One region of the Pseudoalteromonas sp. NZS127_1 genome, then DNA from elsewhere that is predicted to be linked to it. Evidence: predicted binding sites of a transcription regulator. Region 1 holds the regulator's gene; the other holds the start of a gene.
The links. The regulator NrdR, encoded in region 1, represses ribonucleotide reductase genes. The targets are predictions, from matches to a motif close to AAACACNANATNTNGTGTTT.
Positions count from the first base shown of each region.

Region 2: a site for NrdR is predicted at 13,273-13,292, ahead of nrdA (class 1a ribonucleoside-diphosphate reductase subunit alpha). Genes of this name have one in related genera too.

Region 1 covers NZ_JADYXO010000011.1:13,512-29,855, forward strand. The annotation lists gene I6F50_RS11365 (ligand-binding sensor domain-containing diguanylate cyclase) at 1-533, opposite strand, end outside; gene I6F50_RS11370 (phosphatidylglycerophosphatase A) at 572-1,057, opposite strand; gene thiL (thiamine-phosphate kinase) at 1,054-2,028, opposite strand; gene nusB (transcription antitermination factor NusB) at 2,074-2,484, opposite strand; gene ribE (6,7-dimethyl-8-ribityllumazine synthase) at 2,500-2,964, opposite strand; gene ribBA (bifunctional 3,4-dihydroxy-2-butanone-4-phosphate synthase/GTP cyclohydrolase II) at 3,065-4,177, opposite strand; gene I6F50_RS11395 (riboflavin synthase) at 4,207-4,860, opposite strand; gene ribD (bifunctional diaminohydroxyphosphoribosylaminopyrimidine deaminase/5-amino-6-(5-phosphoribosylamino)uracil reductase RibD) at 4,888-6,012, opposite strand; gene nrdR (transcriptional regulator NrdR) at 6,015-6,464, opposite strand; gene glyA (serine hydroxymethyltransferase) at 6,569-7,825, opposite strand; gene thrC (threonine synthase) at 8,095-9,378, opposite strand; gene thrB (homoserine kinase) at 9,390-10,325, opposite strand; gene thrA (bifunctional aspartate kinase/homoserine dehydrogenase I) at 10,335-12,752, opposite strand; gene I6F50_RS11430 (response regulator) at 12,981-13,349, opposite strand; gene I6F50_RS11435 (sensor histidine kinase) at 13,716-15,485, shown strand; gene rdgC (recombination-associated protein RdgC) at 15,599-16,344, shown strand, end outside.
Region 2 covers NZ_JADYXO010000001.1:530,719-547,062, reverse strand. The annotation lists gene I6F50_RS02315 (TonB-dependent receptor) at 1-201, shown strand, start outside; gene I6F50_RS02310 (alkaline phosphatase D family protein) at 749-3,112, shown strand; partial or broken gene I6F50_RS02305 (helix-turn-helix domain-containing protein) at 3,228-3,724, shown strand; gene I6F50_RS02300 (CRTAC1 family protein) at 3,795-5,750, opposite strand; gene I6F50_RS02295 (zinc-binding dehydrogenase) at 6,041-7,063, shown strand; gene I6F50_RS02290 (2,5-didehydro-3-deoxy-L-galactonate 5-reductase) at 7,095-7,859, shown strand; gene aldA (aldehyde dehydrogenase) at 7,864-9,312, shown strand; gene yfaE (class I ribonucleotide reductase maintenance protein YfaE) at 9,400-9,672, opposite strand; gene nrdB (class Ia ribonucleoside-diphosphate reductase subunit beta) at 9,672-10,802, opposite strand; gene nrdA (class 1a ribonucleoside-diphosphate reductase subunit alpha) at 10,868-13,150, opposite strand; gene I6F50_RS02265 (HAD family hydrolase) at 13,562-14,242, opposite strand; gene ubiG (bifunctional 2-polyprenyl-6-hydroxyphenol methylase/3-demethylubiquinol 3-O-methyltransferase UbiG) at 14,242-14,952, opposite strand; gene gyrA (DNA topoisomerase (ATP-hydrolyzing) subunit A) at 15,130-16,344, shown strand, end outside.

The sequences.
Region 1 (16,344 bases):
GAGAGTGCCATTTGGCTAACAGAGCCAACAATTTGGGTAATTACGGTAGCATTAACAATAGGTAGGGGGCCATTTACTTGAGTGCGTAAATCAACTTGCCCTCTATCTACATAGTATAAACCATTAGCCGCAATCCATATGCTGCCTTTGGAGTCCTCAAGAATATCTCTTACTGGACCTTTAATATTAAACTCTTGTGCTGCAAATGTGGCAGGATTAATAACTACCAAGCCACTTTTAGTACCTACCCATAATAAGCCACTAGAATCGACTAAAAGTTTATTAATACCATTACTAGGCAAGAACGGGCTATTTTGCGTGTTGTAGTTTGTAAATGTTGTGCCATCAAAACGGCTTAAGCCAAACTGAGTACCAAGCCACATATAGCCTTGCTGGTCTTGTACTACGCTTTTAAGTGATTGCGAAGGTAGACCATCTTTTATATTCCATTGCTTAACTACGTAATCACTAATTGAAGCCCAACTTGGTGTCGCGCACAACATCAGTACACAAACCAGTAAAAATCGCATCATATTGCTGCCACCTAGTTAAACAAATCAAATATAAAAAATTAAAAGGGTAGTAAACCCACTTTTATTAGCGCCTGTAAGCATATAAGCGAAAAAACGCCCGCAAGTATATCATCGGCCATAATACCTAAACCACCATGTACTCGTTTGTCTAGCATACGGATTGGGCCAGGTTTTGCTATATCAAAAAAGCGAAATAACAAAAAACCAACGAGTAATGTTTGCCAGCTAAGTGCTGCACCAATCATTGTAATGTAATAACCTGCCACTTCATCCCATACAATAGCAGGATGGTCGTGCACGCCTAAATCATCAGCCGTTTTACCGCAGGCCCATATACCAAATATACTGATCACTACGGCAAACACAATTTGCAACCATAGCGGATAATACATAGTCATAAAAATGAATGGCAGTGCAGCAAAAGTGCCAAATGTACCAGGTGCTTTAGGGGCTAACCCAGTACCAAAACCCAAACCAAAAAACTGATGTGGGCGCTTTAGATTAAACTTTCGGTTTTTGTTCAAACCAGCTCCTTTGCAAAATGCTCAAAACCTTGCTGCTTAAAATCAAACTTTTCACCGTTGTGTAAAAGTTCAATTTGACCATCGCCACTTTTAATTTGGCCTATGCATGTTGCATCTACACCATATTGACGCAGTTTTATATCTAGCATACTTTTATTGCTATCAGGTACAGTAAAAATCAATTCGTAATCATCACCGTAACTTAGAATAAATGGCAGCTGCTGATTAAAATCAAGGCTTGCTTGCATTGCATCTGAAGTCGGAATACTTTCAATATTCACAACTGCATTTACTTGCGACATATCAAGTATATGACTTAAATCAGCGATTAAACCGTCCGATACATCAATAGCCGATGATGCAAGGCCTCGCAATACCTGCCCAGCAGCAACACGCGGTGTTGGAAAGTCAAAGCGCTTATTTAAGTACTTTAAATGCTCTGGCTCAATACTTATACCTTGTTTGCGAGACTCAATTGCAAGTCCAGCGTCACCTAGCGGACCTGTAACATAAATCCAATCACCCACTTTCGCACCACTACGGCGAAGTGCAGTCCCTTCTGGTACAGTCCCTTTTGCACAAATAGTGATAGTTAATGGACCCTGAGTAGTATCGCCACCTATAATTTGCACATTAAAGTATTCTGCAATTTCATGCATGCCTTCAGTAAACTCTTCAATCCACTTTGGGTCAATACTTGGCAAGGTTAACGCAACTGAAACCCACGTTGGCTCAGCGCCCATGGCCGCTAAATCACTTAAATTAACAGCAAGCGCTCTGTGGCCTAATGCACGAGGGGAAATATCATCAAAAAAGTGTACGCCAGCAACAAGAGTATCTGTTGTAACGGCAAGTTGGCAGTTTTGTGGAACGGTTACTAAAGCGCAATCATCCCCTATACCTAGGTTTACATCACGACGGGTGATCCCGCGACCTTTAAAGTAGCGGTTAATTAATTCAAATTCCTTCATACACAAAAAAGCCGGCCTATGCCGGCTCCCCTCTTTAACGGTTACTTACTTGCGTAAATGCTTAACAGCTTTATCAAGTACACCGTTTACAAATTTATGGCTGTCTTCAGCGCCAAATATTTTGGCCAGCTCGATACCTTCGTTGATAGCAACTTTATAAGGTACATCGTCGCGGAACTTAAGTTCATAGCTGCTTAAACGTAAAATTGCGCGCTCAACCATATCTAAGTCATTAAACGGACGTGTTAAATGTGGCGATACAGCTTCATCTAGTTGCTTGTAATTTACAGCAACACCTGTCGCTAGGTCTTTAAAGTATTCAACATCAATTTTAGTAACGTCTGTTTCGATCAACATTTGTTGTTCGATATCGGCAATTAAATTGCCACTTATTTGCCAAGAATAAACGGCTTGGAGTGCTAAGATACGTGCTTTACGTCTTGCTGCTGGTTTCACAAAAATTCCTTAAACTTAAATTTTATCTAACACATTAACCATTTCAAGCGCGCCTAAAGCAGCTTCGCCGCCTTTATTGCCCATTTTGGTGCCAGCACGCTCAATTGCTTGTTCAATGCTTTCTGTGGTTAATACGCCAAATGCAACCGGGATATCATACTCAAGTGATACTTGCGCAAGACCTTTGTTTGATTCGCCAGCAACTAGGTCAAAGTGTGGTGTACCACCTCTGATCACTACGCCTAATGCGATGATTGCATCATACTCTTTTTTTGCCGCAACGCGTTTAGCCGCTAAAGGTAATTCTACCGCGCCTGGTACATAAATAACGGTAATGTCGTCATCAGATACGCCGCCAGTGCGTTTTAGCTCATCAACAGCACCTGCAAGGAGGCTGCTGCCAATAAAGTCATTAAAACGAGAAATGACAATGGCAAATTTCTTGCCTGGAGCGTACTTACTACCTTCAATAATTTTCATTTGATAACCCTAAAAATAAGTTCAAGCGGTTGCGATTGCGCAAAAATTGCTGCGCATCATACCATAAAAATAAAATAATAGCCTAGTTTAAGCGTGATGCTTATTGTGGCTCAATGTAATCAACAACTTCTAAATGAAAGCCCGAAAGTGCATGATACTTTTTAGGACGACTCATTAAACGCATCTGTTTAATTCCCAGATCTGCAAGTATTTGCGAACCTACGCCAACAGTACGAGATGTACCTTTGAATTTACGTGGCGTAACGCTTTCGCCAACATCAGCTGCTGCAAATGCTTTTACAGTTGCCTCTAACTCTTCAGTGCTTTCTTGCTTACCTAAAATAACTAAAGCACCTTCATTTTTAGCAATATAGGCCATTGCTTCAGAAAGGCCCCAGCTGCGGTCAGCACTTCTGTCTGAAAGTAGGATATCGTTAAAAGTGCTTTGCAAATGTACACGTACATTTGTCGGTTCTTGCTCTTTTATGTCGCCATTAAGCAATACGTAATGTAATTGGCCGTCAATTGTGTCTTTGTAAGTCACTAAATCAAACTCACCGTGAACAGTAGGCAACTTACATTTTGCAACTTGCTCAATTGTCGTTTCATTTAAGTTACGGTATTCAATTAAATCAGCAATAGTACCAATTTTAATATCGTGCTCTTTAGCAAACACTTCTAAATCAGGGCGACGCGCCATGGTGCCGTCAGCATTGAGTATTTCAACAATAACTGATGATGCTTCAAGCCCAGCTAAACGTGCTAAATCACAGCCAGCTTCAGTATGTCCTGCGCGAGTTAATACGCCACCAGGTTGTGCCATAATTGGAAAAATATGACCAGGCTGAACAATATCAGTTGGCACTGCGCCTTTTGCTATAGCCGCTTGCACTGTGCGCGCTCTATCAGCAGCAGAAATACCGGTTGTAACACCTTTTGATGCTTCTATCGACATTGTAAAGTTAGTCGAAAATGCAGCACCATTGTTTTTAACCATTAACGGTAAATCAAGTTGCTCACAACGATCTTGTGTCATGGTTAAACAAATTAAACCACGGCCATGAGTCGCCATGAAGTTAATCGCTTCAGCGCTAATATGCTCAGCAGCTATTATTAAATCGCCTTCATTTTCTCTATCTTCATCATCCATTAAAATAACCATTTTACCGGCTTTAATATCATCGATGATTTCTTGTGCGCTGTGTAAATTCATAAATTTGCTCGTGTAAGTTATCAGTTTCGTTATTTAATAAAACCCGCTTTTGCGAGTAAGCTCATCGAAATATCAGAGCCCGTTGGTTGCTCTGCACCTTTTATAAGGCGCTCTAAATAACGTGCAATTTGATCGACTTCTAAATTAACTTGAGTACCTACTTTAAAATGAGCAATTGTGGTCTGCTCACTCGTGTGTGGGACAATTGTTAATTTGAATTTATTGCCCTCTACAGCGTTTACTGTCAGGCTTATACCATCAATACATACCGAACCTTTGTACGGAATGTATTTCATTAAATTTTCGTCGGTTGTAAGCCAATATTCTGTTGCTCGCGCATTTGCTGCAATACTTGTGATAGTCGCAATGCCATCAACATGGCCAGATACTAAATGACCGCCCAAACGCGAAACTGGTTGCATGGCTTTTTCAAGATTAACCGTTTGCCCTAAAGCATAGTGAGCAAAACCGGTTAAACCAATCGTCTCGTTAGATAAATCAGCACTAAAGCCGTCAATATGTTTATCAACTACGGTTAAGCAAACACCATTGGTTGCAATGCTGTCGCCTAGCTTTACATCTTTCATATCAAGATCAGCACTTTGAATGCGAATAGCTAAGTCGCCTTGTTTTTTTTGTAATAAAGCAATTTTGCCTGTGGCTTCTATTATTCCAGTAAACATAGCGCTACTCTTTTTTATTAAGTGGTTTTAATGAGCTTTTAACGCGGTGATACGTAAATCGTCACCAATGCGCGCACATTCATTAAATGTTAAATTAACGGTGTTTTGCATACTCGTCAATTCAGGAAAATTAACTAAACTTTTTGCATCATGGCCCATTAATTTAGGCGCCAAATAAAAAACAAACTCGTCAACTAAATCAAGCTCTGTCATTTTACCAGCAAGTGTTGCTCCGCTCTCAAGCCAAACATTATTAAACTGCAGTTGCCCAAGCTTTTCTAAAACAGCCTGTAAATCAACTTTACCGTTACTTTCACTTACTTCAATATGCTTTACAAAATGCGGCCATTGCAGGGATTTATCAACCTTAGTCGTAAATATAATTACATCACTTTGGATTTTAAATAAAGCAAGGTCAGGTGTTAAGCGATTTTGAGAGTCAATTATAACACGCACGGGCTGGCGAAGCGGTAAATCGGTAGGTAACGTGCAAGGCAACTCGCTTAGTCGCACATTAAGTTTAGCATCGTCTACTAACACGGTATCGGCACCGGTTAAAATAGCGCAGCTTTGCGCTCGGTATAACTGTACATCTTGGCGAGCTGCGGAACTTGTGATCCACTTACTTTGCCCATTTTTAAGCGCTGTTTTACCATCTATGCTTGCTGCCATTTTACAGGTCACATAAGGTAAGCCTTGTTCCATTCGCTTAAAAAAGCCAACGTTAAGTGCGCGAGCTTGTGATTCAAGTAATCCATAAGCAACGTCAATACCGGCGTCGCTCAGTATTTTAAGGCCTTTGCCTGCAACTTGTGGATTTGTATCAACCATAGCAGCAATTACTTTTACTACGCCTGCCTTTTTTAAGCCTTCAGCACACGGTGGCGTACGCCCATAATGACTACAAGGTTCGAGCGTTACATAAGCGGTAGCGCCTTGTGCACGGTTGCCCCCCATAGCTAACGCGTTTACTTCAGCGTGCCCTTGGCCTGCTAATTGATGAAAACCCTCACCAATTATTTGATTGTTTTTAACTAATACACAGCCAACATTAGGATTAGGCGTTGTAGTAAACCGCCCTTTTTTGGCAAGTTCTATGGCGCGTGCCATATACATTTCGTCTTGTTCGGTAAAAATAGTTTGGCTTTGCATTGTTACTCCCCTAAACGGGCAATTTCTTCGCCAAATTCGCGTATGTCTTCAAACGAGCGATAAACAGAAGCAAATCTTACGTACGCAACTTTATCGAGTTTTTTAAGTGCTTCCATAATACATTCGCCCACCAAATGGCTTGAAATTTCTCGCTCACCCGTTGCGCGTAGTTGTGATTTTATTATATTTACAACTTCATCTACTTGCTCTGTACTCACTGGGCGTTTTTCGAGTGCGCGATTTAAGCCATTTAAAAGCTTATCCTCGTTAAACGGTTCCCGGCTGCCATCTTGCTTAACAACGCGAGGCATAACCAGTTCAGCGCCTTCAAATGTAGTAAAGCGCTCGTGGCAATCATTACATTCACGACGTCTGCGAACTTGATGGCCTCCGCCTACAAGGCGTGAGTCAATTACTTTAGTATCTTTTGCGGTACAAAATGGACAATGCATAACTCGGTACTTCCGTTTTAAAACAAAAAAGACCGCTAAATAGCGGCCTTTTATCTTAGCAAAAAACTAAACAGTTGTGATCTAAATTACTACTGCTTATGCAATTAAGCGTATACAGGTAATTTTGCACAAATAGCTTTTACTTTTTCTTTAACTTGCGCCTGTACAGATTCATCAGTGATGTTATCTAGTACGTCACAAATCCAGCCAGCAAGCTCTTTTGACTCTACTTCTGTAAAACCACGACGAGTGATTGCAGGAGAACCAATACGCAAACCAGATGTTACAAATGGTGAGCGTGGATCGTTTGGCACTGAGTTTTTATTAACTGTGATGTTAGCGTTGCCTAGGGCAGCGTCCGCATCTTTACCAGTGATATCTTTATCGATTAAATCAAGTAAAAATAAGTGGTTTTCAGTTTTGTCAGAAACGATTTTGTAGCCACGTTCTTGCATAACTGCAACCATTGCTTTTGCGTTTTTAACAACTTGTGTTTGGTATACTTTAAACTCTGGTTGAAGTGCTTCTTTAAATGCCACTGCTTTTGCTGCAATAACATGACATAAAGGACCGCCTTGGCCACCAGGGAAAACAGCGCTATTAAGCTTTTTGTAAATAGCTTCGTCGCCACATGCAGAAATAATTAAACCACCACGAGGGCCTGCAAGTGTTTTATGCGTAGTTGTTGTTACAACGTGTGCATGAGGAACTGGGCTTGGGTAAACGCCTGCCGCAATTAAGCCGGCAACGTGAGCCATATCAACAAACAGGTAAGCACCTACTTTATCAGCAATTTCACGGAACTTAGCCCAATCAACAATACCTGAGTACGCTGAGAAACCACCAATAATCATTTTTGGTTTATGCTCAAGTGCTAGCGCTTCAACTTGTGCGTAATCAATTTCGCCCGTTGCTTCATCTAGTCCGTATTGAATTGCATTGTAAAGCTTACCAGAGAAGCTTACGTGAGAACCGTGAGTTAAGTGACCACCATGAGCTAAGCTCATACCTAATACAGTATCGCCTGCATCTAACAATGCTAGAAAAACAGCCGCATTTGCTTGCGAACCAGCATGTGGCTGTACGTTAGCATAGTCAGAACCAAATAATTCGTTAGCACGGTCAATTGCTAATTGCTCAACAACATCTACATGCTCACAACCGCCATAATAACGTTTGCCTGGGTAACCTTCTGCGTATTTGTTTGTAAGCTGTGAACCCTGCGCTTCTAGTACGCGTGGGCTACAGTAGTTTTCTGAAGCGATTAGTTCGATATGCTCTTCTTGGCGAGCAGTTTCTTTGGTTATCGCGTCAAATAACTCTGGATCAAAATCCGAAATATTCATGCTACGTTCTAACATTGGGGTCTCCTAGGGCAACGTGTATGGTGTTTTTTAGAGGCTTTATTGTACGCTTTAAACGACTCTTTGCCTACGCTCTTAAGTTGAGGATATTTAAACAGGGATTGAAACTATTTCACAGCTCTTTTAAGATGATATTTTTTTATAAAGCCATAATAATTTTAAATGAATTATATTCACTACATTTAATTAGTAAATATAACTAAGTGTATTCATCCGTATAAAGTTATAAAAAAAGCGGCTCAAGCCGCTTTTCCTTTTAATTTAACTTAGCCTAATTTAGCGAGCATTTCGGTACGTAACTCGTCGTAATCGGCGTTCATATCGCTTGCTAGGCATGGTTTTGCTAGTGCATCAGCAAGTGGTTTTGGCATACCTAATTCAATATTTAGAATACCCTCTACGCTTTCTTTAAACTTAGCAGGATGAGCTGTCGCTAAAAAGATACCCGCTGCACCAGGTGCCCGATTTTCAACAAGACCTTGGTAAGCAATAGCAGTATGAGGCTCCGCAACATAGCCAGTTTGTTGAATTTTTTTCATCACGGCTTGCGTGTCTTGCTCGTTTACGCTTGTTGAATAAAAATTATCGTAGCTAAACCAGTTATTATCTAACATTGTTTGTACACGCGGCCAATTGTTTGGCTTACTTACATCCATCGCATTTGAAAGCGACTCAAGCGTTGCGTTTGGCGTCCAGTTTTTATCAAGCATAAAGCGCGGCACAGTATCATTTTGATTTGTTGTTGCACTTAATTTGCCAACAGGTAAACCAATAACCGCACCAATCATTGCGGCACACACATTACCAAAGTTACCACTAGGTACTGATATATGTGCTGTTGCGCGTTTTTCTTTTGGTAGCTGTGCGATGGCTTCAAAGTAGTAACAAACCTGAGCAACTAAACGGCTAATATTAATTGAATTAGCTGAGTTAAGCCCAAGTGTTGATTTAACTTCTTCATCTAAAAAGGCATTTTTAACTAGCTCTTGGCAATCATCAAAGCTGCCCTCAACTGCGTAACAATGAATATTGTTACCTAGCGTAGTAAATAGCTTTTGCTGAGCAAGTGAAATTTTGCCTTTAGGGTATAAAATAACAACATCGATATTTGGTTTATTGTAAAAAGCATGCGCTACAGCTGCACCGGTATCGCCCGATGTTGCTGTTAAAATAGTTACTTTCTCGTCTTTGTTAAACTGCGTTAAACACTCTGCCATAAAGCGACCACCAAAGTCTTTAAACGCAAGTGTAGGACCATGAAACAACTCTAAGCAGTATGTATTCTCTTCAACTTCCACCAGCTTAACTGGAAAGTTAAATGCATTTTTAACCATTTGTGTCACAGTGTCGCTTGGCAGCTCATCACCAATTAGGTGAGATAATATTTTACCACTGCGTGTAACAAAGTCCATATCAAGCAATGCATCAACATCGGACAGTGGGGCAAGGGATTCAGGGAAAAACACACCTTGATTACGACCCAAACCTGTTTTTACGGCTTCAACGAACGACACTTTTTGTGAGCTATCTTTTAAATTATGTAATTGCATGACTACCTATCCTATAAAACTGTTAATTGACGCGTGCCGTCGTTATCTAATTTACAAATGTGGCAAAAGCCTTGCTCGTTAATGTAATTGGTTTCTAACCACTGCGCGCATTGCTGTGCAGCTTCAAGTGTTTTACACACACTAAATAAGGTTGGTCCTGCGCCCGAAATACTGACTATTTCAGCGCCCAGCGCTGGCAAGCTTGCTTTGGCTTCACTAAAGCCTTTTATAAGCGGTGCGCGGTAAGGTTCTGCTATTTCATCTTTCATTATGCTTAGCGCATCGTCAAAACGATTAGTTAACAGCAAGCTACTAAATGCCGACAAACGCTGAGCAAACTCAACACTTGCATGCATGTTCAACTCTTTTGGTAAAACAGAGCGCGCTTTTGCAGTGTTGAGTGAAAAACCAGGAAACGCAGCAACGTAGTACCAGTTTTCATCAACAGGCAGTGCAATCGATTTATCAGGAATTAAATCACCTGTTAACTGCAAGCCACCTAAATAACATGGCGTGATGTTGTCGTAATGACGACCGCCACTTACTACAGCTTCAAAGTCAGCCATCAGTTCAATAAGCTCAACCTGACTTAAATTAGTTTTTGCAAACTTATCAAGGGCAGCAAAAGTAGCCACGACCGAACATGCACTAGAGCCAAGCCCAGAGCCAATTGGTAAGTTCTTTTTAAGCTCGAGCTTTACGCTTGGCATAGTAGGCGCAACATGCGCTCTAAAATGCATTAAGCACTGGTACGCTAAATTTTCATTAGCATCACTTGGTAACTTGTGAGCGTACTCGCCTGTGCAAATAAATTCGTCGTTTGGTGCTGCGCTTACAACGGCTACATCACCTAAAAAACTGCCATCAATTGGCGCAAGCGCTGCGCCAAGTGCATCAAAACCCACTGCAAAATTACCAATAGACGCCGGAGCATATACTTCAATCATAACGAGCTCCTAGCGCGATAACGTTTTTAAAATATCAGCAAATACACCCGCGGCTGTTACTTCCGAGCCGGCGCCATAACCACGAATTACAAACGGACGTGGCTGGTAGTATTGGCTTAAAATAGCCAGTGCGTTTTCACCATCACGAATGACACTAAGCGCATGCTTTGCATCTACCGCTTCAATACCTACTTTACAGTGGCCTTCTTTAATTGTGCCTACATAGCGAAGTACCCTACCCTCGCTCGCAGCGCTTTTGATACGGTCGTTAAAATCAGCATCTAAGCTTGGTAGTTTTGCCATAAACTCATCAACGCTATCACCTTGTGCAAAACCTGGTGGTAATACTGACTCAACTTCAATATCGCTTAGCTCTAATTTCATACCGGCTTCGCGAGCGATGATCAATAACTTACGTGCTACATCGGTACCCGATAAATCATCACGAGGATCTGGCTCAGTAAAGCCACTTTCTTTGGCTTTAATAGTTGCCTCAGAAAGTGATAAACCATCTTGAAGTGCGCCAAACATATACGAAAGTGAACCTGATAAAATACCGCTAAACTCTAATAACTCATCACCGGCACCAAATAATGACTGTAAGTTGTCGATTACTGGTAAGCCTGCACCAACGTTCGTTTCGTATAAAAATTTACGATTATTCTTTTGCGTTGCTGCAATTAAATCTTGGTAATACGTGTATGAGCTTGTTGTTGCTTTTTTATTGGCAGCAACCACATGAAAACCTGCATTTAAAAAGTCTACATACTGCGCAGCAAGTGCATCCGACGACGTACAGTCAACAAGCACAGGGTTTACTAAATGATTTTGCTTAACAAACTGCTCTACTAGTTTTAAATCAAACGCCTGCTCAGATGAGGCCAATTTTTGCTGCCAATCACCAAAAGCAATACCTTCACTATCAAGGTGTAATTGGCGAGAGTTAGCAACACCATACAAGTTGAGTTTAATATTACGTTTTTCAAGCCACGCTTGTTGGCGCTCAAGCTGATTAATAAGCTCTTGCCCTACTAAGCCACAACCTAGTAAAAACACATCAATTGACGGCACATGCGTGAAAAAGTTTTCATGGCATATTTTTACGGCGTCGTTACAAAGTTCGCCATCAATTACTGCTGAAATAGCACTTTCTGTAGAATCCTGTGCAATTGCCACAATATTTACTTGCGCTTGTGCAAGCGATGCAAAAAATTTAGCCGCTAAGCCACGGTGCGCGCGCATGTTGTCGCCCACTAAAGTAACAATGGCTAAATTGCGCTGCACTTGTACAGGCTCAATAAGCCCTGCTTGTAATTCAAGTTCAAATGCAGTTTGTAGCGCATCAAGTGCAAGTGCTAGGTCTGTTTCGTGTACACAAAAGCTAATGCTGAATTCGCATGATGACTGCGTGATCAATACAATTGATACGTTATCGTGAGCAAGCGCGTTAAATACCTTAGACGCCATACCTACTTTGCCTTTCATGCCTGGCCCTGAGACAGTTAGCATTGCAAGGTCTTGTAGGCTCGAAAGCGCTTTTACTGGCTCATCTGATGAATAATCGTTACCAATTAATGAGCCTTGTGCGTCTGGGTTATGCGTATTTTTAATTTCGCACGGCACGCCTGCTTTAGCACACGGTAAAATTGTTTTAGGGTGAAGTACTTTTGCACCAAAATAAGAAAGCTCCATCGCTTCTTTATAAGATAAAAAATCTACTTTAGTCGCTTTTTTAATATAACGAGGATCAGCACTGTATACACCATCAACGTCAGTCCAAATTTGGCAAATCTCAGCTTCTAAACATGCTGCTGCAATGGCTGCTGAGTAATCTGAGCCATTACGGCCAAGCGTTGTAAGCTCACCTTTATCATTACTCGCCGTAAAACCAGGCATGATATAGATAGTTGCAGGGCTTTCTTTAAGCACAGCTTGAAAGCGCGCTTTACTTGTTACTAAATCAGCCTCGGCGTCGATATAACCGCCAGTTGAAGCGATACAGCTTGTTGCTTCTAAGTATCTTGCATCGTGCGAGTTCAATAAAGCCTGCATTAAAGAAACACTAACGCGCTCTCCGAAGCTAATTACAAATGCGCGAACTTGATCAGGGCAACATTGTATAAGTGATACGCCATCTAGTTTATTTTTAAGCTCGCCTAAGTTTGGCCAACTTGTAACTACTACACCACTTTTTTCAACGTCAGCTTTCAAACCTTCACAGCGGCTAACTAATGCTTGCCATTGCTGCGAAAAGTCAGAGCCTTGTTCTGCAGCACTTGCAAGTGCAACTAGCGAATCGGTCATTCCACCTGGAGCAGAAAGTACCAAAAGCATTTCATCTTTTAATTGTGCTTTAACTAGCTGAGCTACCTGTTGTAAGCATGCATAGTCGGCAAGCGAAGACCCACCAAATTTTAAAACTCGCATTGTTTATGTTCCTCATCCCATAAAACGAAAAAAGGCCTGTGTTCTAAGTGAACACAGGCCTTTAAATTTGTTGCACCGACCTATGCCACTATCCAGTAAGAATGATGGTTGTAATAATAATGGTCAGTACGCGATTAATTGTTTTCATATGTTAAGACTGCCTTAACAAAGGCTATGCTGTCAACCCTAAATTAAAAGATAAAACAGCCTTTTTTAACATGAAAAAACCTAATGAATGCCAAATTTATGCAATATTTCGTTTAAGTTAGATTTATTGATAGGTTTATCGATAAAGTCTATTGCGCCAAGTTGTGCGACTCGTTGCTTCATTTTTTCTTGTATATCGGCAGAAATAACTAAAACAAAGCACTCTATTTTTTCTATTTTTATAGTCTCGAGTACTTGTATACCATCAACTTCGGGCATGGTGAGATCTAAGCACAATAAATCAAAGCTTTGTGCTCGTAAAAGTTCTAGAGCGTGCGCTCCATTTGTAGCTTGTTGTATTTGAGCGTCTATACATTCATTTAAACACCGCACGACTTGTTTACGGGCAACTGCAGAATCGTCACAGACTAATATCGAAAATTTCATCATGTTTACTACTACACAACCATCAAAGTTATTAAAAGGTTATTAAACTAATGCCTTCCATTGCATTTTAGACACTTTAACACGCCTCCAAGCACTCAGCGCATTAATAATTTAATACAATGATAAATATAGAATAAATCCGTTTAAGATATAATTAACCAAAGCAAATACTAATTAAGCCTACAATACATAACAGATAACGAATTTATTAATTTATACCTTGGTTTAAATACTTTGATACTACACGCTCACTTTTTGGATTTATCTTATTAAATTTTAACTTTTTTATTTATTTTTAGAGGTTTATTGACTAACTTTTAAATTACTATCGTAACGTTACAAAAATAATAAAGGATGAACAAGTCACTCATGTTACAAAAAAGTCTTTCTAAGAAGCTACTGACTAGCGTTTTATCCGTCTATTTTTTGCTTACCTTTGTAGTGACCTGTGGACAAGTGCTTGCTGAATACGTCAATACTAAAGACTATATTCGCGATGAACTTAGTACCTTACAAAAAACCTTTAGTCGCAGCTTAACACGTGCAATTTGGGAGCTTAATACCAAGCAAACAATTACAACAGCAGAAGGTTTACTCGCCATCCCCATGATTGAAGGGATTATTGTTCGAGACGACAGCGGCGAAATTATTTCACAGCTAGGGCGCTCTCTTGATATACATAAGCTATATAACCAACAGTTAGTACAAGAAGAGGTTATTTTAGAAGACGCAAAATCGGGTTTATTTGGTTATACCTTTCCACTTATTTTTGAATTTTCAGGTCGTGCTACTCAAGTTGGTGACGTTACCTTATTCTCAAGTCGAGAAGTTGTTTTTAGCCGCATTATGGTATCAATCTACTTTTTGATTGGTAATGCGATGATTAAAACCACCTTTTTGATCATCTTATTTTTAATGGCATTTAGAAAACTTCTTACAGACCCTTTAGCAGAACTCACTGAGCAACTAGAAAATTTAGAACTAGACGAGCTAGAAGGTCAACATATAGAAATAGAAACAGAAGAACATAATGAACTAAAAGTGATGGAGCAGTCATTTAACAAACTAATAGATAAAGTGGTTCAGTATAGAAAAGAGCTTGAACACACCCAAAAAGAACTCATTATAAGTAACGAAAAGCTTGATCAACACAACATACAACTTGAACAAGACGTAGCCCGTAAAACATCCAACTTAAGCCAAGCAATGATGGATTTACAGCAGCAAAAATACGAACTCGAAAAGCAAAAAATTGTCCTCACCGAAGAAGTAGACTTACGCCGCAGCACAGAGCTAGAGTTAATTACAAAGCAAACTGAATCTCAGCGCTATATAGAAGAGTTAAGCCTTGCACAGGAACGTTTACTAGGCACAGAAAAAATGGCTGCGCTAGGCGGACTTGTAGCAGGTATTACACACGATATAAACACCCCTATTGGGATAGGTGTAACGGCAATATCATTTTTACAAGAACGCTTAAATAAACTCGAAAATGCTTATACCGAAAAAACACTTTCGCCAAAAGCACTAGAAGAATTTATTAACGAAGCAAAGCAAAGCACAAGCTTACTAACCACTAACTTAGATAGAGCTTCGGAGCTTATAGCTAGCTTTAAACAAATAGCGGTCGATCAAGCCAGTGAAGCAGTAAGAACCATTAACTTTAAAGATTACACTAACGAAGTAATACGCTCACTGCACCCAAAACTAAAAAAGACATCCCATACTATAAAATTAGAATGTCCTGATGATTTAGTTTTAAATCTCCCTGCAGGGGCTATAAGCCAAATTTTTACTAACCTAATTATGAACTCACTTATTCATGGCTTTGAAGGTAAAAGCAACGGTGTAATGGATATTAAAATAAGCGCTGATGACACTAACTTAACTATTGATTACAAAGATGGCGGTAACGGTGTTACTAACGAGCAATTAAAAAAATTATTTGACCCATTTTTTACTACCAAACGCGATGAAGGCGGTAGCGGATTAGGCACCCATATAATGCTTAATTTGGTCAAGCAAACCCTTAGTGGCTCTATTGATGCAACGAGTGAACCGGGCAAAGGTCTGCGTTACTATATTCAATTTCCGAAGAACATGGCTAAGCCACTGCCTATTTTTGATAAATATGAATAAATAAAAGTATATGCATTAAATTTGTTCATATTCAACAGTAACAAATCAGTCATTTCGAGATACTGTTTTTATTGCTATGATTGTACAAATTTTTCAAATGGATCAATTCCCCTATGTGGTTTAGTAACCTTATTTGTTACCGCTTTAAGCAAGACGTTTCATATACTCAAGAAGACTTTGATAAAGCATTAGAGCAAGATTTATTTCGCCCATGTACTGGTCAAGAGCTTGCAACATTTGGTTGGACAAAAGCGTTTGGAAAACATGGCGATACGCTATCGCATTTTTCTCAGAAAAGTATTCTAGTTTGCGCTAAACGCGAAGAAAAAGTACTCCCTGCTTCTGTTATTAATGAACTAGTTGCTGAGAAAATTGATCTGATAGAAGCTGAAGAAAACCGCCCAGTTAAAAAGAAAGAAAAAGACGAATTAAAAGAAAACATTCTTCATACTCTTCTACCTCAAGCATTTAAAAAGTCGAGCTTACAATTTGCCTTTATTGACCAAGAAAACGGTTGGGTTGTTGTAAACAGTGGCAGCTTTAATAAAGCAGAAGAGCTACTAGCACTACTTCGTAAATCGTTAGGAACGCTTCCGGTTGTACCTGCGTTTGCTAACTACGACCTAGATGTATTTTTAACTGATTGGTTAACTAACTTTAGTACACCAGAAGGTTTTGCTATTGGCTCAGACGCTGAACTTGAAGAAGCAGACGACAGCGGCGCACAAGTAAAGCTTAAAGGTCATGATCTATCGTGTGATGAAGTTAAATCGCATTTAGAAAGTGGTAAACGCGTAACTAAACTTGCGCTTGACTGGCAAGAGCGTCTTAAGTTTATGCTGCAAAACGATGGCTCTAT
Region 2 (16,344 bases), on a different contig from region 1:
AACTACATGACGGTATCACTACAAGTTGCCAATGTAACCGACGAAGGCGTACGCCAATACTTTACGAGTCGTTTCTTAAATGCTGGTGGCCAAACGTTCTCCGAAGGCAGCCCACTAGAAGGGGATGCAACTAAGTCACGCACGGTCTACCAGTATCATACCGGACGTACATTTAGACTTAATACCCGTATTAATTTCTAAATTTTTAATCTAATAAAAAGCCCGCAGCATTTCTGCGGGCTTTTTGGCTTTTGTTACTTGTCTCGTCCTGAAATGTGTTTACACATTTAGGACTTATTATGACCAAGTCAAATAATACACCGATTAAAAGAACACACCGATTAAAAGAACACAACGAGATTATTCATTAGGCTTTAAATTGCAAGTTGTCGACGCTGTAGAAAAAGGCGATATGACTTATAAACAAGTCCAAAAAATTTATTAACTGAAAGTGGAGAATCTATCTCATTTTAGAAATTGTTACTGTAGTTTTCTCATAGTGAGAAGCTCTAATCGGTTATCTAAACAAAGCTTTATATAGGGCGGGTTAAGAAAACTATCAGCAATAATACCTTTTTATAACAAGCTAGGTAAAATATTTAGTGTCTAGGTAAACATCTCTGATAATACTTGCAATTAACTTTTATCAATTTGTAACCGTTTTTAGAAAAAAAAATGCTGATCTTTAGTAAAAAATCAAATATAGTTTGTTTACTGTTAACAATATTTGATTTGTGAGATTAAAACTATGAACAAAAACATATCTCGTCGTTCAGTCCTCAAAATGCTAGCTGCTGGTGTTGCTGCTACAGGAATTTCTGGTTGCACTAGCAGTTTTGGGACAGTGGCTTCAACAACTACCCGCGGTACTAAATCTCATCATGATAATTGGTATAAAACGTATGATAGAGTATGGCTTGGAAAACAATATTGGGCTAATCCAATGGAGGATTGGCGCGTAGTTAATGGTGCTGCTGAATGTAGAAGTAGAGGTGGTAATCGTAGTGTTCATTCACTCACTCACCAAATAGCGCATCTTGACCAAGCTTTTACAATGTCGGTGCAAGTGTCTCGCTTAGAGCAAAACAGCAACGATGGTGGCGCGGGTATTCGTCTTGGTGCTAAAAGTGAATTAAATGAATACCGTAGTAATTGTTTTGTCCAGCAGGGTTATGACCTTGGTATTAAAAACAACGATTTATTGTTAGGCAATAACACCGTGCCTATATCGATTCCGATAGAGGATCAAGCTGTTACTTTAACGCTGACTGGAACACCTCAATCAGGTGCCATGGCTTTAGAGTTAACGGCTAGTTTAACGTCGTCAGGAAAAGTGATAGGTACTCTCACTCATTTGGCTGCAGCCACTGAATTATTAGGCAATGTGGCGTTGGTGAGTAACTTTTCGATTCCATCCGTCACATATGAAAATGCACCTGAAGACAAGTTGGGCGCACGATATAAATTTAGTAATTGGACCATGCAAGGTGAAGCATTTTCAGTAATAGATGAACAAGCGTTTGGTCCGATACTTTGGACTATGTATTCGTTAAACGATACATTGAGTGATGAAGGCTTTGTGATGAAGTTAAGTGCTTACACAGGGCCTATAGGTGAGCAAGATAATCAGCAAATAGAACTACAAATACAGCGTGATGATCAGTGGCTCGCTATTGATTCGCAAGTCATAGACCATGATGGCTGGTTGGCGACCTTTCGTATTGCTAATTGGGATGAAACACTCGATACGCCTTTTCGGGTTGTATACCGTGAAAAACACACAGATGGTACACAAACCCCAGATATATATTCAGGGATTATAAAAGCGAACCCAGCGAGTGAAAAATTACGAATGGCCGCGCTCACGTGTCAAAATGATTATGGTTTTCCGTACCAACCGGTTGCTCAAAATGTCGAAAAACTAAACCCCGATTTGGTGTTCTTTTCTGGTGATCAAATTTATGAAAGTCATGGCGGATTTGGTGTAATTCGTACTCCAGATAATTTAGCGATTTTAAATTACTTACGCAAATTCTATCAGTTTGGCTTGGCTTTCAAAGAGGTAATGCGTAATCAACCGACAATTTGTTTGCCCGATGATCATGATGTACTCCAAGGTAATTTGTGGGGGGAAGGTGGTGCAAGGATGGAAAACATTTCCAAAGACCCTTCAGCAAGTGCATTAGGTGGTTATATTGATTCTGCACGCGTGGTAAATATGATACATAAAACCACTCTCAACCATAATCCAGATCCTTATGATCCAACGCCAACTAATGGTATTAGCTCGTATTATGGCACTATGCTATATGGCGGTGTCGGTTTTGCGATTCTTGCCGACAGACAATGGAAAAGTGGCCCAGAGCGTATTAATGTTGCGGTTGGCGAAACGGGACAAGATGAAGACCCACTTTTTTATAATCCTATATTCAATCCCCCCGGCTTAGACCTGTTAGGAAACCGCCAAGAGAACTTTCTTATAAAGTGGGGTAATGATTGGCGTGGACATAAATTAAAAGCGGTATTAAGTCAAACGGTGTTTGCTGCTATTTCTACTCATCAGCCCTTGCCTGATCGCTTCTTGAAATATGATTTTGATTCGAGTGGTTGGCCTGCATCTGCACGTAACCGTGCAATTGACGCAATGCGTGACTCTATGGCGTTACATATTTGTGGAGATACCCATTTAGGTTCTTTATCGCAATATGGCGTAAACCAGCAAAGAGATAGCAATTGGGCTTTTTGTACGCCAGCTATTTCTGCCGGTTGGCCAAGATGGTGGAAACCTGATTCGATGAGCATGCCTTACCAAAACCGGCCAGCACACGGCCTTGGCGAAACTGGCGAATATAATGACACTTTCGGTAATAAGATTTATGTCTATGCGGTAGGAAATCCACAGGTTGGTAAATCCAGTAATCGTTATGTAAAGGCACATGAGAAAGGGAGTGGTTTTGGCTTTATTACATTTGATTCTGAAAAGCTGACATACACAATGGAAGCATATAAGTTTTTAATAGATATAGCCGATGGTAAAGCAAGTAATCAGTATCCAGGATGGCCAGTAACTATTCATCAACAAGAGAATAAAGGCAAAAATATATTAAGTTAACTTATATGTATTAGTTCAGACAATATCTGACAATTCAACTTGAAAAAAGTGAGAGTTACCCGTTTTGATAAAGGTGTCGAATCTTTAAATCAAAACAAACAAAAAGGTAACTCTCATGTTGCATACTAACAACCCAACCATAAAACACAAAGCTGGTTTACTTAACCTTGCTGAAGAACTAGGCAATGTATCAAGAGCCTGTAAAGTCATGGGCGTATCACGAGATACATTTTATCGTTATCAAGAACTCTTTAATGAGGGGGGATTGATGCGTTAATCGAAAAGAACCACCGTACACTAAATATAAAGAATCGCGTTGACGAAGAAACAGAGCAAGCCGTCATTAAATATGCAGTTGACTATCCTGCTCACGGCCATCATAGAAGCAGCAATGAGCTTCGTAAATTAGGCGTGTTTTTTTCAGGTAGTGGTGTTCGTTCAATTGTTAGCTATACGCTTAAGGAAGAACTATAAAAAGATCTGGACGAATGGATGGATTACTACAACAATGATCGGACTCATCAAGGGAAAGTATGTTGCGGTCGAACACCACTTAAAACATTACTGGATGGAAAAACGGTTTGGGCAGAAAATAATTTAGCTCAAATCTAAACTAACAGTCATCATTAGAAAAATGGGTAACTGTCAGATCAAGCCTGAGCTAGTACATATTAAACAGGACTTACTTAAATTCTCCCACTTTTATTAGTGAGTCTACCTTAACATTAGTGAGCGTTTTTTGGCTGCCATCTCGCCATGTAATTACAACTGATGAAAGCGTATCAGCTTGTGCTAATCCAAAATGCACAATATTAAGTAAGCTTTGCGAGTGAGATGCGCTTTGCGAACCAATAACTTGATATTGAGCTGCACTTGGCGTTTTAATTTGTACTTTTGCACCATACGGATCAATACCACTTTTTGAGTAGCCAACTCTTATAAGGGTATAATGAGCGTCGCTTAACTCAGTGGTATTTTTATACAAATGCCACTGGCCGTTATCTGTATCTCCGCTGAGTAGGTCCAATTTACCATCTTGGTCATAATCAAAGGCAGCCCCCATATCACCATGAGAATCTTGGCCTATTTCAGTATTGGCATTATGTACTGTTGTTGCTTCAAACTTGTAATCGCCTTGATTTATTAAGAGTACATCAGAAATACGCTCTTTTAACTTACCAAAGCGATAAACCATAAAGTCTATTTTAGTGTCATTATTAAAATCTCCTGGTACAACACCCCAGTTATTACTGTTTGTTAATGCTGGTAATTTAGATGAAATATCAACTAGCTTACCGTTATCGTTACGTAGTAATACATCGGTAAGGACTTGATTTTGTGGCTGCCAATCACTTTGATATTCAGCTACATTTTTGAACGATGCACGTATATCCCATGCAAGGTTATCTGTAAGTACCCATTCAACACGCCATTTATTATTACCTAAATAACCAATGTACCAGCCGGTTTTATCAAGCTTAGTTGGAAAACCGAGCGCTTTTTGTTGGCTAATAGTTGTATTTTTATTAGGTGTATTAATTAATTTTTTTTGCTCTCCGATATATACATCCATTTGGCTTAATAGTTTGGCACGTGGGAAGTGATAAAAGTCACTTAATATAAGGCTTCCTGAGTTTGTGTTGTCTGTAATGAGTGTTATACCGTCGTGACTCTTGTTACCTTCATCGCGCAAATCTAACCGCTTATTTTCTTTGTTATACGAGATACTATTATTAGCTATTTGGTAATTTGGTTTACCGCGAGCTAGGTAGTAATCCATATCACCATCGTTATCAATATCAGCTTGAGCAATAACTAACGTGTTTTTATATTCTTTGTTATTTGTAATAACGTTGTTAGTTTCATCAGTAAATGAAAAGTCGTTATTTCCTTTGTATATACTTAAATTATTATAAGCATCGAAGCCAAAAATATCGAGTATGTTGTCGTTATTATAATCGGTTAATAATACGCGCTCGGCTTTTATATTTTCAAAAGAAGGTGAGGGGTGATGAGCAAATTTTCCGTTACCAATATTTTCAAAAATTATATTACGTGGCGAGTTTTCGAGAATTAATTTCTCGGCGTTTATCTGTATAAAGTCCAGATCGCCATCGCCATCTACATCAATCCAACGCACAGAGCGCCCGCGAGCTCCCATTTTAGATAAGCCAGCTTCAACAGTTTTATCTTCAAATTTGCCATTATTGTTTTTAAGTAATCGTTGTGGTTTAGGTTTGGTGCCATTTCCGCCACCTAGGGCAATAAGTACGTCGAGATCGCCATCGTTGTCGTAATCACCGGCCGACATCCCATGAAGATCTGCTCGTGGAAAAATATTATCTTGTAGTGTGTATGTATTATCGCCATTTGCCATAAACAACCGAATAGGAGTGGTGTCGTGATTTGTTAGTAGTAGGTCATAGTGACCATCACTGTTTATATCTGCAATGGTAGGGCCGCCATACTTCCAATTTTTTTGTGTTATTAAACCTGCTTGTTCAGATACGTCAGAAAAGACTACGTTGTTATTTGTTTTACTACTGGGCGTGTGTGTTTGTATGTTTTGACTGCATCCCGCTAAGTTTAGAGCGCTGATAATCACTACGCTAAGCGCAGATTTTTTGTTTTTAATCATTATTGTCCCTCTTTACACTGTGTTAATTGTTGACAATATATGTTGATATTAAAACATACAAGTAAATTTTAATAACTATTCTTAATGCTTTTTAACGTATTGGCTTTTGCGCTCTAAAGTTATATTAAATTTTGATAGTGGCTTTACAAACAACATACCTAGGTGTAGATTGTTAACAATAAACCATATCAAGGTATGATAGTTCACTTTGATATTCCTCGTTTCGGCATTGTTTTAATGATGCTTTACTTGGTTACTATTTAATTAAACATTCTTGAAGGTATAAAAATATGCAAGCTGCACAATATATAGGTAACAAGTCATTTAACATTGTTGAAGGCACATCTATTAAACCTAAAGCGGGTGAGATTAGATTGAGTGTTGGATACGTTGGTATTTGCGGTACAGATATGCACATATACCACGGCGTAATGGATCAACGAGTGTCTATTCCGCAAACAATTGGCCATGAAATATCAGGTGTTGTTGCAGAAATAGGTGAAGGCGTTGAAGGCTTTGCTGTAGGCGAAAACGTGGTAGTACGTCCATTAGATTGGTGTGGCGATTGTCCTACGTGTAATGCAGGGCATACGCATATTTGTCAAAACTTAAAGTTTATGGGAATAGATACGCCAGGTGCTTTTCAGTCAAGCTGGACAGTTAAAGCGCGTACTTTGCATAAATTACCAGCAGGCGTTGATTTAAAACAAGGCGCATTAATAGAGCCGTTATCGGTTGCGTGCCATGATGTACGACGCTCGCGCTTACAAGCGGGTGAGAAAGTGGTTGTACTTGGTGGCGGGCCAATTGGGCAATTAGTTGCTGCGGTTGCTAAAAGTGTTGGTGCAGAAGTGCTCGTGTCTGAGCCTAACGAAAGCCGCCGTGCTTTTGCCAATGAGCTAGGTGTTAAATCGGTTAATCCCATTGAAGAAGATTTAGCTGCCTATGTAGATAGCTGGACGCAAACAAAAGGTGCAGATGTTGTATTTGAAGTATCAGGCGTAAAACCCGCAATAGAGGCTATGACCGAAATATCAGGGCGTCGGGGTCGTATAGTCATGGTGGCTATTCACAGTGTTAAACCTGAAATCGATTTATTTCAATTCTTTTGGAAAGAGTTGGAGTTATTAGGTGCGCGCGTATACGAAGCGGCAGATTTTGATTGGGCAATAGAGTTAATTTCATCGGGCCAAATAGATCTTAAACCTTTTATTAGTTCGGTTAGTTCGTTAACTGATATTGGTAGTGCATTTTCGAGTATGGATGGAAATCCAGAAGGCATGAAAGCGCTTGTTGAATGTAATCCACAATAATAAAAATTATAAAGGTATTAAAATGAATAATATGTTAGAAAAATTTAGCTTAGAAGGCAAAGTAGCCCTTGTTACAGGTTGTAAGCGCGGTATTGGTAAAGGTATTGCACTAGGTTTAGCACAGGCTGGCGCTGATATTATTGGTGTGTCTGCAAGCTTAGAGCTTGAAGGCTCAGAAGTAGAAAAAGAAGTTAAAGCCCTTGGCCGAAACTTTAAAGCCTATCAATGTGACTTTGGTGATCGTGATGCGCTTTATTCTTTTATTAATGATGTTAAAAGCGATTTTCCTAAAATTGATATTTTAGTCAATAATGCAGGTACAATCTTACGTGCACCAGCGGCTGAGCATGGAGATGATTTATGGGATAAAGTGATTGAAGTTAACTTAAATGCTCAATTTATTTTAAGCCGCGAAATAGGCAAACAAATGATAGAGCATGGCGAGGGTAAAGTTATTTTCACGGCTTCTTTGCTCACTTTTCAAGGTGGTATTACAGTACCAGGTTACGCAGCTAGTAAAGGTGCTATTGGGCAATTGGTTATGGCGCTTTCTAACGAATGGGCAGGTAAAGGCATTAATGTAAATGCCATTGCGCCAGGTTACATTGATACCGATAACACTGAAGCATTACGCAATGACAAAGAGCGTAATGCAGCCATCTTAGCGCGCATTCCACAAGGTCGATGGGGAAATCCTGAAGACTTTAAAGGGCCCGCAGTGTTCTTGGCTTCTGAGGCTGCTAGTTATGTAAACGGCGCTATTTTATTGGTTGATGGCGGATGGATGGGGAGATAGTTCAATGAACTTCCATAATAATGTAAATTTTATAAACGGTGAATATGTTGCGTCTAAAGCGAGCGGCATCATTGAAATACTAAGCCCCTCTACGGGTAAAAAAATTGGTGAAATACCAAAAGGCTGTATAGAAGATGCGCAGTATGCACTTGAGTCAGCGAATGTAGGCCAGAAAAAGTGGGCTAAATTGACAGCTCGCACACGTCAAAATATATTGCGCGTGTTTGCTAATAAAATTCGTGAAAATAAAGATATTCTTGCACCAATGCTTGTTGCAGAGCAAGGTAAATTGCTATCAGTTGCACAAATGGAAGTCGACGTAACAGCGACTTTTATTGACTATGCATGCGACCATGCACTTACTATTGAAGGCGATATTTTACCTTCAGATAACGAAGATGAAAAAATATACATTCATAAAGTGCCACGTGGCGTAGTTGTTGGTATTACTGCGTGGAATTTTCCGCTGGCATTGGCTGGTCGTAAAATTGGACCTGCGTTGATTACAGGTAACTCTATTGTATTAAAACCTACCCAAGAAACACCTTTAGCAACCACCGAGCTGGGTCGTTTAGCAAACGAAGCGGGGATTCCTGCTGGCGTGCTAAACGTTATTAATGGATCAGGTTCTGTTGTTGGCCAAGCATTGTGTGAAAGCCCAATTACTAAAATGATCACCATGACAGGCTCTACTGCTGCAGGTAAGCAAATTTATAAAACTAGCGCAGAATACATGACGCCTGTAATGCTTGAACTTGGCGGTAAAGCCCCGATGGTTGTTATGGCAGATGCCGACCTTGATGAGGCTGTTGAAGGTGCGCTTTGGGGTCGCTTTGCTAACTGCGGGCAAGTATGTACCTGTGTTGAGCGTTTATATGTTCAAGAGTCTGTGTACGATGCATTTATGGCTAAATTTATACCAGCAGTAAAAGCACTTCGTGTTGGGGATCCTATGAACCCAGATACACAAATGGGGCCTAAATGTAATCAACGTGAAATAGACAACATTGATCACATTGTTCAACAAAGTATTAAGCAAGGTGCAAGCATTGCCACTGGTGGTAAAGTTGCGTCTGTTGAGGGTTTCGAAGGTGGTTGTTGGTACGAACCAACGTTACTTGTAGACGTTAAGCAAGATAACATTGCAGTACACGAAGAAACTTTTGGCCCAGTACTCCCTATTGTAAAAGTTAAAGATATGGAACAAGCAATACAGTACTGTAACGACAGTATTTATGGCTTAAGCGCCTATATATTCACTCAAAACTTTTTTGATATTAATAAAGCTATTAACGAATTAGAAGTGGGTGAAGTTTATGTTAACCGTGGTATGGGTGAGCAGCATCAAGGTTTTCATAATGGCTGGAAACAAAGTGGTTTTGGCGGTGAAGACGGTAAGTTTGGTTTAGAGCAATATCTAGAAAAGAAAACCGTTTACTTAAAAGAAAAATAATATAATTAAACAACAATCTCCCTGGGTCGTTGATTTATAAATAACAAAGCCGATAATAAATTATCGGCTTTTTATTTTATTCATAAATTATTTTAAATTTATGCTTATGTCACCATTAGGCTTGCAGCAGCACAGGAGTATTTCGCCTTCGCGCACAAACGCCAGTGGCTCTTCGTTATACTCGACGTTACCTGAAACTAACGTTGCTCTACAGGCGCCGCAGTAACCTTCGCGGCATTGGAATGCAACGTCTATTTTCATGGATTCTAAGCACTGTAAAACAGAAAGGCAGCCAGTGGTAAATTCTATACACTGGCTGTTTTCTGCAAGCGTTATGCTTGCAGCAGACTTGTCACTCATTATAAATCAAAGTCACCAAATTCAGAGGCATCTACTTGCGAGTCGATTTGACCAACAAGGTATGAGCTAATTTCAGCTTCTTGTGGTGCTACTTGCACGTTATCAGACACTAACCATGAATTGATCCATGGAATAGGGTTACTGTTATTTTCAAACTGTGCTGGTAAGCCAATAGCGGTCATACGTGCGTTAGTAATGTACTCAACGTACTGACATAAAATATGCTTGTTTAGACCAATCATAGAACCATCTTTAAATAGGTACTCTGCCCATTCTTTTTCTTGCTCTGCGGCTTCTACAAACATTTTAATAGCTTCGTCGCGGCACTGAGCTGCAACAATTGCCATTTCTGGGTCGTCTTTACCGTCTTGCATAATATTTAAAATATGCTGAGTACCCGAAAGATGAAGTGCTTCATCACGCGCAATAAGCTTAATGATTTTAGCGTTACCTTCCATTAATTCACGCTCAGCAAACGCAAACGAACACGCAAAGCTTACATAAAAACGAATGGCTTCAAGAATATTTACCGACATCATGGCAAGGTAAAGTTTCTTTTTAAGTTCGAACAAATTAACGATCACTGTTTTGCCGTTAATTTCGTGTTTGCCTTCACCGTAAAGGTTGTAAAGCGATACTGAATTAATTAAGTCATCGTAGTATGTGGTTACAGCATCGGCGCGTTCGCTTATTTTATCGTTGCTAACTATGTCATCAAAAATAAGTTCAGGGGCTTGTGTAACATTACGAATAATATGCGTGTACGAGCGGCTGTGAATCGTTTCACTAAATGCCCACGTTTCTATCCATGTTTCAAGCTCTGGTAACGATACAATAGGAAGTAGGGCAACGTTAGGTGAACGACCTTGTACGCTATCAAGCAAAGTTTGATATTTTAAGTTACTTAAAAATATATGCTTTTCGTGATCGGGTAATGCTTGAAAGTCTAAACGGTCTTTGCTTACATCTACTTCTTCAGGACGCCAAAAGAAAGACAGTTGCTTTTCGATTAACTTTTCAAAAATTGGGTATTTTTGTTGGTCATAACGAGATACGTTAACAGTTTGGCCAAAAAACATTGGCTCTAGCATTTGGTTATTATGGTTTCGGCTAAATGTAGTATAAGACATGTTTATCACTCAAAAAACTATCAGAAAAAGCGGGCTAAATGCCCGCTTAAAATAAAAATTAATAACTATATTTTACACGCGCCGCCTTCACAATCATCATCTTCCACTTCTGGAGTATCTTCTTGCATATCTGAGGCACCATCGCGAGTGTTGTGGTAGTACAAGGTTTTAACACCCAGTTTGTACGCAGTTAGTAAGTCTTTTAATAAGACTTGCATAGGTACTTTACCGCCTTCGAATTTATTTGGATCATAATTTGTGTTTGCCGATATAGTTTGGTCAACAAATTTCTGCATTATGCCCACAAGTTGTAGGTAACCATCGTTTGATGGAATATCCCATAATAACTCGTAGTTATTCTTTAAACGTTCGTACTCAGGCACTACTTGTTTCAAAATACCGTCTTTACTTGCTTTAACGCTAATGTGACCACGTGGTGGCTCAATACCATTTGTTGCGTTAGAGATTTGCGACGATGTTTCTGAAGGCATTAACGCACTTAGTGTTGAGTTACGCATGCCGTGCTCTTTAATGCTGGCACGTAATGTATCCCAATCAAGGTGAAGTGGTTCATCACAAATTTTATCTAAGTCACGTTTGTACGTATCTGTTGGCATAATGCCCTGTGAATACGTTGTTTCGTTAAACTTAGGACAGGCACCACGCTCTTTAGCAAGCTCGTTTGATGCTTTCATTAGGTAGTATTGAATCGCTTCAAACGTTTTGTGAGTCAGTGCATTTGCGCTGCCATCTGAGTAACGCTTACCGTTTTTAGCTAAGTAGTATGCGTAGTTAATTACGCCTATGCCTAGTGTACGACGACCCATAGTCGCATTTTTTGCAGCCGGTACAGGGTAGTCTTGGAAATCAAGTAAGTTATCAAGTGCGCGCACTGCAAGTTCAGCTAGCTCTTCAAGCTCATCTAGTGATTCAATGGCGCCTAAGTTAAACGCAGACAGTGTACAAAGGGCAATTTCGCCTTCTTCGTCGTTTACGTTGCTTAGTGGCTTAGTTGGCAATGCAATTTCTAAACATAAGTTAGATTGGCGAATAGGCGCAACTTTAGCAATGAACGGGCTGTGTGTATTACAGTGGTCCACATTTTGTAAATAAATACGACCTGTACTTGCACGCTCTTGTGCAAACATAGAGAAAAGCTCAATGGCTTTAATACGCTTTTTACGAATAGATTCGTCTTGCTCATATTTTACGTAAAGCGCATCAAACTCTTCTTGGTCTTCAAAAAATGCATCGTAAAGGCCTGGCACGTCTGATGGGCTAAATAACGTAATGTAATCGTCTTTAATTAAACGAGAGTACATTAATTTATTAAACTGTACGCCGTAATCAAGGTGGCGAACACGGTTGTCATCTACACCACGGTTATTTTTAAGCACAAGTAGGTTTTCTACTTCTAGGTGCCAAAGCGGGTAGAATAATGTTGCTGCGCCGCCACGTACACCACCTTGTGAACAGCTTTTAACAGCTGTTTGAAAGTGCTTATAAAAAGGAATACAACCTGTGTGGTACGCTTCGCCATTACGGATGTGGCTACCTAACGCACGAATACGACCTGCGTTAATACCAATGCCCGCACGTTGTGATACGTATTTAACAATCGCAGACGATGTAGCATTAATTGAATCAAGGCTGTCGCCACACTCAATTAATACACATGAGCTAAACTGGCGAGTAGGCGTACGTACACCTGCCATAATAGGCGTAGGTAATGATATTTTAAATAACGAGACTGCATCATAAAAACGCTTAATGTAAGAAACGCGTGTTTCACGTGGGTAGTCAGAGAATAAGCTTGCCGCGACTAAAATATATAAAAACTGTGCACTTTCGTAAATCTCACCCGATACACGGTTTTGAACGAGATACTTACCTTCAAGCTGTTTTACAGCCGCGTAGCTAAAGTTAAGATCGCGAGAATGATCAAGGTATGCATCAAGCTCGTCTAATTCTTGCTCTGTGTAATCTACTAATAAGTGAGCATCGTAGCGTTTATCGCCAACCATTTTTGTTACGTGGTCAAATAAACGTGGTGGCTCAAATTGACCGTACGCTTTTTTACGTAAATGGAATACAGCTAAACGTGCAGCTAAGTATTGATAATCAGGCGATTCTTTTGAAATCTGATCCGCTGCTGCTTTAATGATGGTTTCGTGAATGTCTTTAGTACGAATACCGTCGTAAAACTGAATGTGCGATTTTAATTCAACTTGCGAAACCGAAACGTTGCTTAAACCTTCGGCGGCCCATTCAATAACGCGATGGATCTTATCCAGATCAAGAGGCTCTTTGCGCCCATCACGTTTGCTTACAGATAACTGTTGGTTCATAGATTTGCCTGTATTCCTTGGGAATTATGTATTTTGACCAATGTTTATGCCTCGCCGAAGCAAGGTAGATACTCGTTTTGTATAAATTTAATTAAATTGGAGAATTTAATTGAATAACATTTGGCCACAATATCTGGTGCTGTTCAATTTAATGATCACAAGATAGTGTGGTCTGAGTTGTTTTGCAAGAGGTAGAATTGTGTCTATTATCTGATAATGAGGAGATATAGCCTTTGTGTTAGTAGACACTCACCTTCGAACAATCATTTAAGATGAAATATGCAAAAATCAACTAATGATCTACTAAATTTGCGTATTTTAAAAATAAATTTTGACTGCTTTTTTTATCATCAGGCTTTGCGTGAAAATTGACTCAATCACAATATATAGTGTTTATTAATTAACATAGCACTATATATGGTTGAAACCATCAATTGGGCTTTGCCAGTTAAAATCAGCATTCCAGCTGTTGGCTTCATCAATACTTGGGATGTAACCCCAAAGTGCCGTTGCGGTATGCATACCTGCCGCTTTGCCTGCTTGTATGTCACGCTGTGCATCACCAATGTATAAACAACGGCTTGGTTCTACCTGCATAAGCTTTGCACAATGTAGCAGTGGTAAAGGTGATGGCTTAGCTTCAGCTAATGTGTCGCCACTTATTACTACACTGGCATTTTTTAATGCGGGAATAGCTGCCACTAAAAGATCGGTTAAAAACCCTGGTTTATTAGTCATGATCCCCCATTTGATCTTTTTCTGATCAAGTGCGATAAGTAACGATTCAACTCCGCTGAAGCAACGTGTGTGATTTGCTATGTTTGTGGCGTACTCGTCAACTAATTGCTTTATAAGCTCGCTTTGGGGTTGTTTAGCCCATAATTCTTTAAAACCAGCCTCTAATAATGCGCCTGCGCCGTTAGATGCGGCAGGACGGTATATATCACTACTAACAGGTTCTATTTTATTGCTAATAAGAACTGCGTTTAAAGCGGCACCTAAATCATCAGCGGTGTCGAGTAGGGTGCCGTCTAAATCAAATAAAAATGCATCGTATTCAATAAGGGGTAGGGGGGCTTGAGAGCTAGCCATTAAGCTAACTTCTCAAAATAAAGTATGTAATTTACGCTAACGTCACTATTGAGCGTATATTGCTTTGATAGTGGGTTATAAGAAAGCCCTGTACTTGCACGAACTTTTAAACCGGCTTGCTCTGCCCATGCAATAAGCTGTGCAGGCTTTATAAACTTTTTATGGTCGTGTGTACCTTCAGGCACCATTTTTAAGAGTTTTTCAGCGCCAACAATAGCGTATAAGTATGCTTTAGGTGTTTTGTTCAGGGTTGAAAAAAACACGTCTGCGCCTGGTTTGGCAAGTGCGGCTACGGCATGAATGATAGATGCTGGGTCGGGAACGTGCTCAAGCATTTCCATACACGTTATTACATCAAAGCGCTCAGGGTACTGTGTTGCAAACTCTTCTGCAGGCACTTTTATATAATCTACATTTATTCCAGTTTCTAAACTGTGCAACTTAGCAACAGTTAAAGGTTCTTGGCCCATATCGATGCCAGTTACTTTTGCACCCATACGCGCCATGCTTTGGCTTAAAATACCGCCGCCACAGCCAACGTCGAGTGTTTCTTTATCGAATAAGCCTTGCGTTTTGTTTGCTATAAAGTCTAAACGTAACGGGTTAATTTCGTGAAGAGGTTTGAATTCTCCGTCTAGGTCCCACCAACGCTCTGCGATGGCTTCAAATTTTGCTATTTCTGCGTGATCTACATTTTGATGTTCGGTCATAAAATACTTCCTCGTCAATCTGAGGCCATTATATAGGGCTAAATTGATAAATCGCAAAGTTTTGCGCCTGTAAATTGAAATTAATTGTGATAGCATGGCTGTTAGTAATAATAACAAATACTCTTAATACCCAATACCGGGTTGTTGAGAGCTGATACTGAAGGAATGTGATATCAAATGACTGATCTCGCCAATGAAATTCTGCCAGTCAATATTGAAGACGAGTTAAAAAACTCCTACTTAGATTACGCAATGAGCGTAATAGTAGGACGTGCATTACCAGACGTACGTGACGGTTTAAAACCTGTTCACCGCCGCGTTTTGTTTGCAATGAACGAGCTTAGTAATGACTGGAACAAGCCTTACAAAAAATCGGCCCGTGTGGTCGGTGACGTAATCGGTAAATACCACCCACACGGCGACAGTGCAGTTTATGACACGATAGTTCGTATGGCTCAGCCATTCTCACTACGTTATATGCTTGTAGATGGCCAAGGTAACTTCGGTTCGGTTGATGGTGATTCAGCAGCGGCAATGCGTTATACAGAAGTACGTATGGCAAAAATGTCGCATGAGTTATTAGCCGATCTTGAAAAAGAAACGGTTGATTTCGTTCCTAACTACGATGGCACAGAGTTCATCCCTGATGTTTTACCAACGAAAGTTCCTAATTTATTAGTGAATGGTTCGTCGGGTATTGCAGTAGGCATGGCTACAAACATTCCACCACATAACTTAACTGAAGTTGTGAACGGGTGTTTGGCACTTATTCAAAATCCTGATTTAACTATTTTAGAGTTAATGGATTATATCCCTGGTCCTGATTTCCCAACGGCTGCAATTATCAACGGTAAGAAGGGCATCGAACAAGCCTACTTAACTGGCCGTGGTAAAGTGTACATGCGTGCACGCGCCGACGTCGAAACCGATGAAAAAACAGGCCGTGAAACAATCATCGTTCACGAAATTCCTTATCAAGTTAACAAAGCTCGCCTAATTGAAAAAATTGCTGAGCTGGTTAAAGATAAGAAAATTGAAGGTATTAGCGCGCTACGAGATGAATCAGATAAAGACGGTATGCGTATCGTTATTGAAATTAAACGTGGTGACGTAGGCGAAGTTATTCTAAATAACTTATATTCACAAACTCAGTTACAAACTGTGTTTGGTATGAATATGGTTGCTTTAATTAATAACCAACCTAAGTGTTTTAATTTAAAAGAAATGCTTGAAGAGTTTATTATTCACCGTCGTGAAGTAGTAACTCGTCGTACCGTATTTGATTTACGCAAAGCTCGCGACCGTGCTCACACGCTAGAAGGCTTAGCGATTGCACTTGCAAACATTGACCCAATTATCGAGCTTATTCGTAAATCTCCTACACCTGCTGAA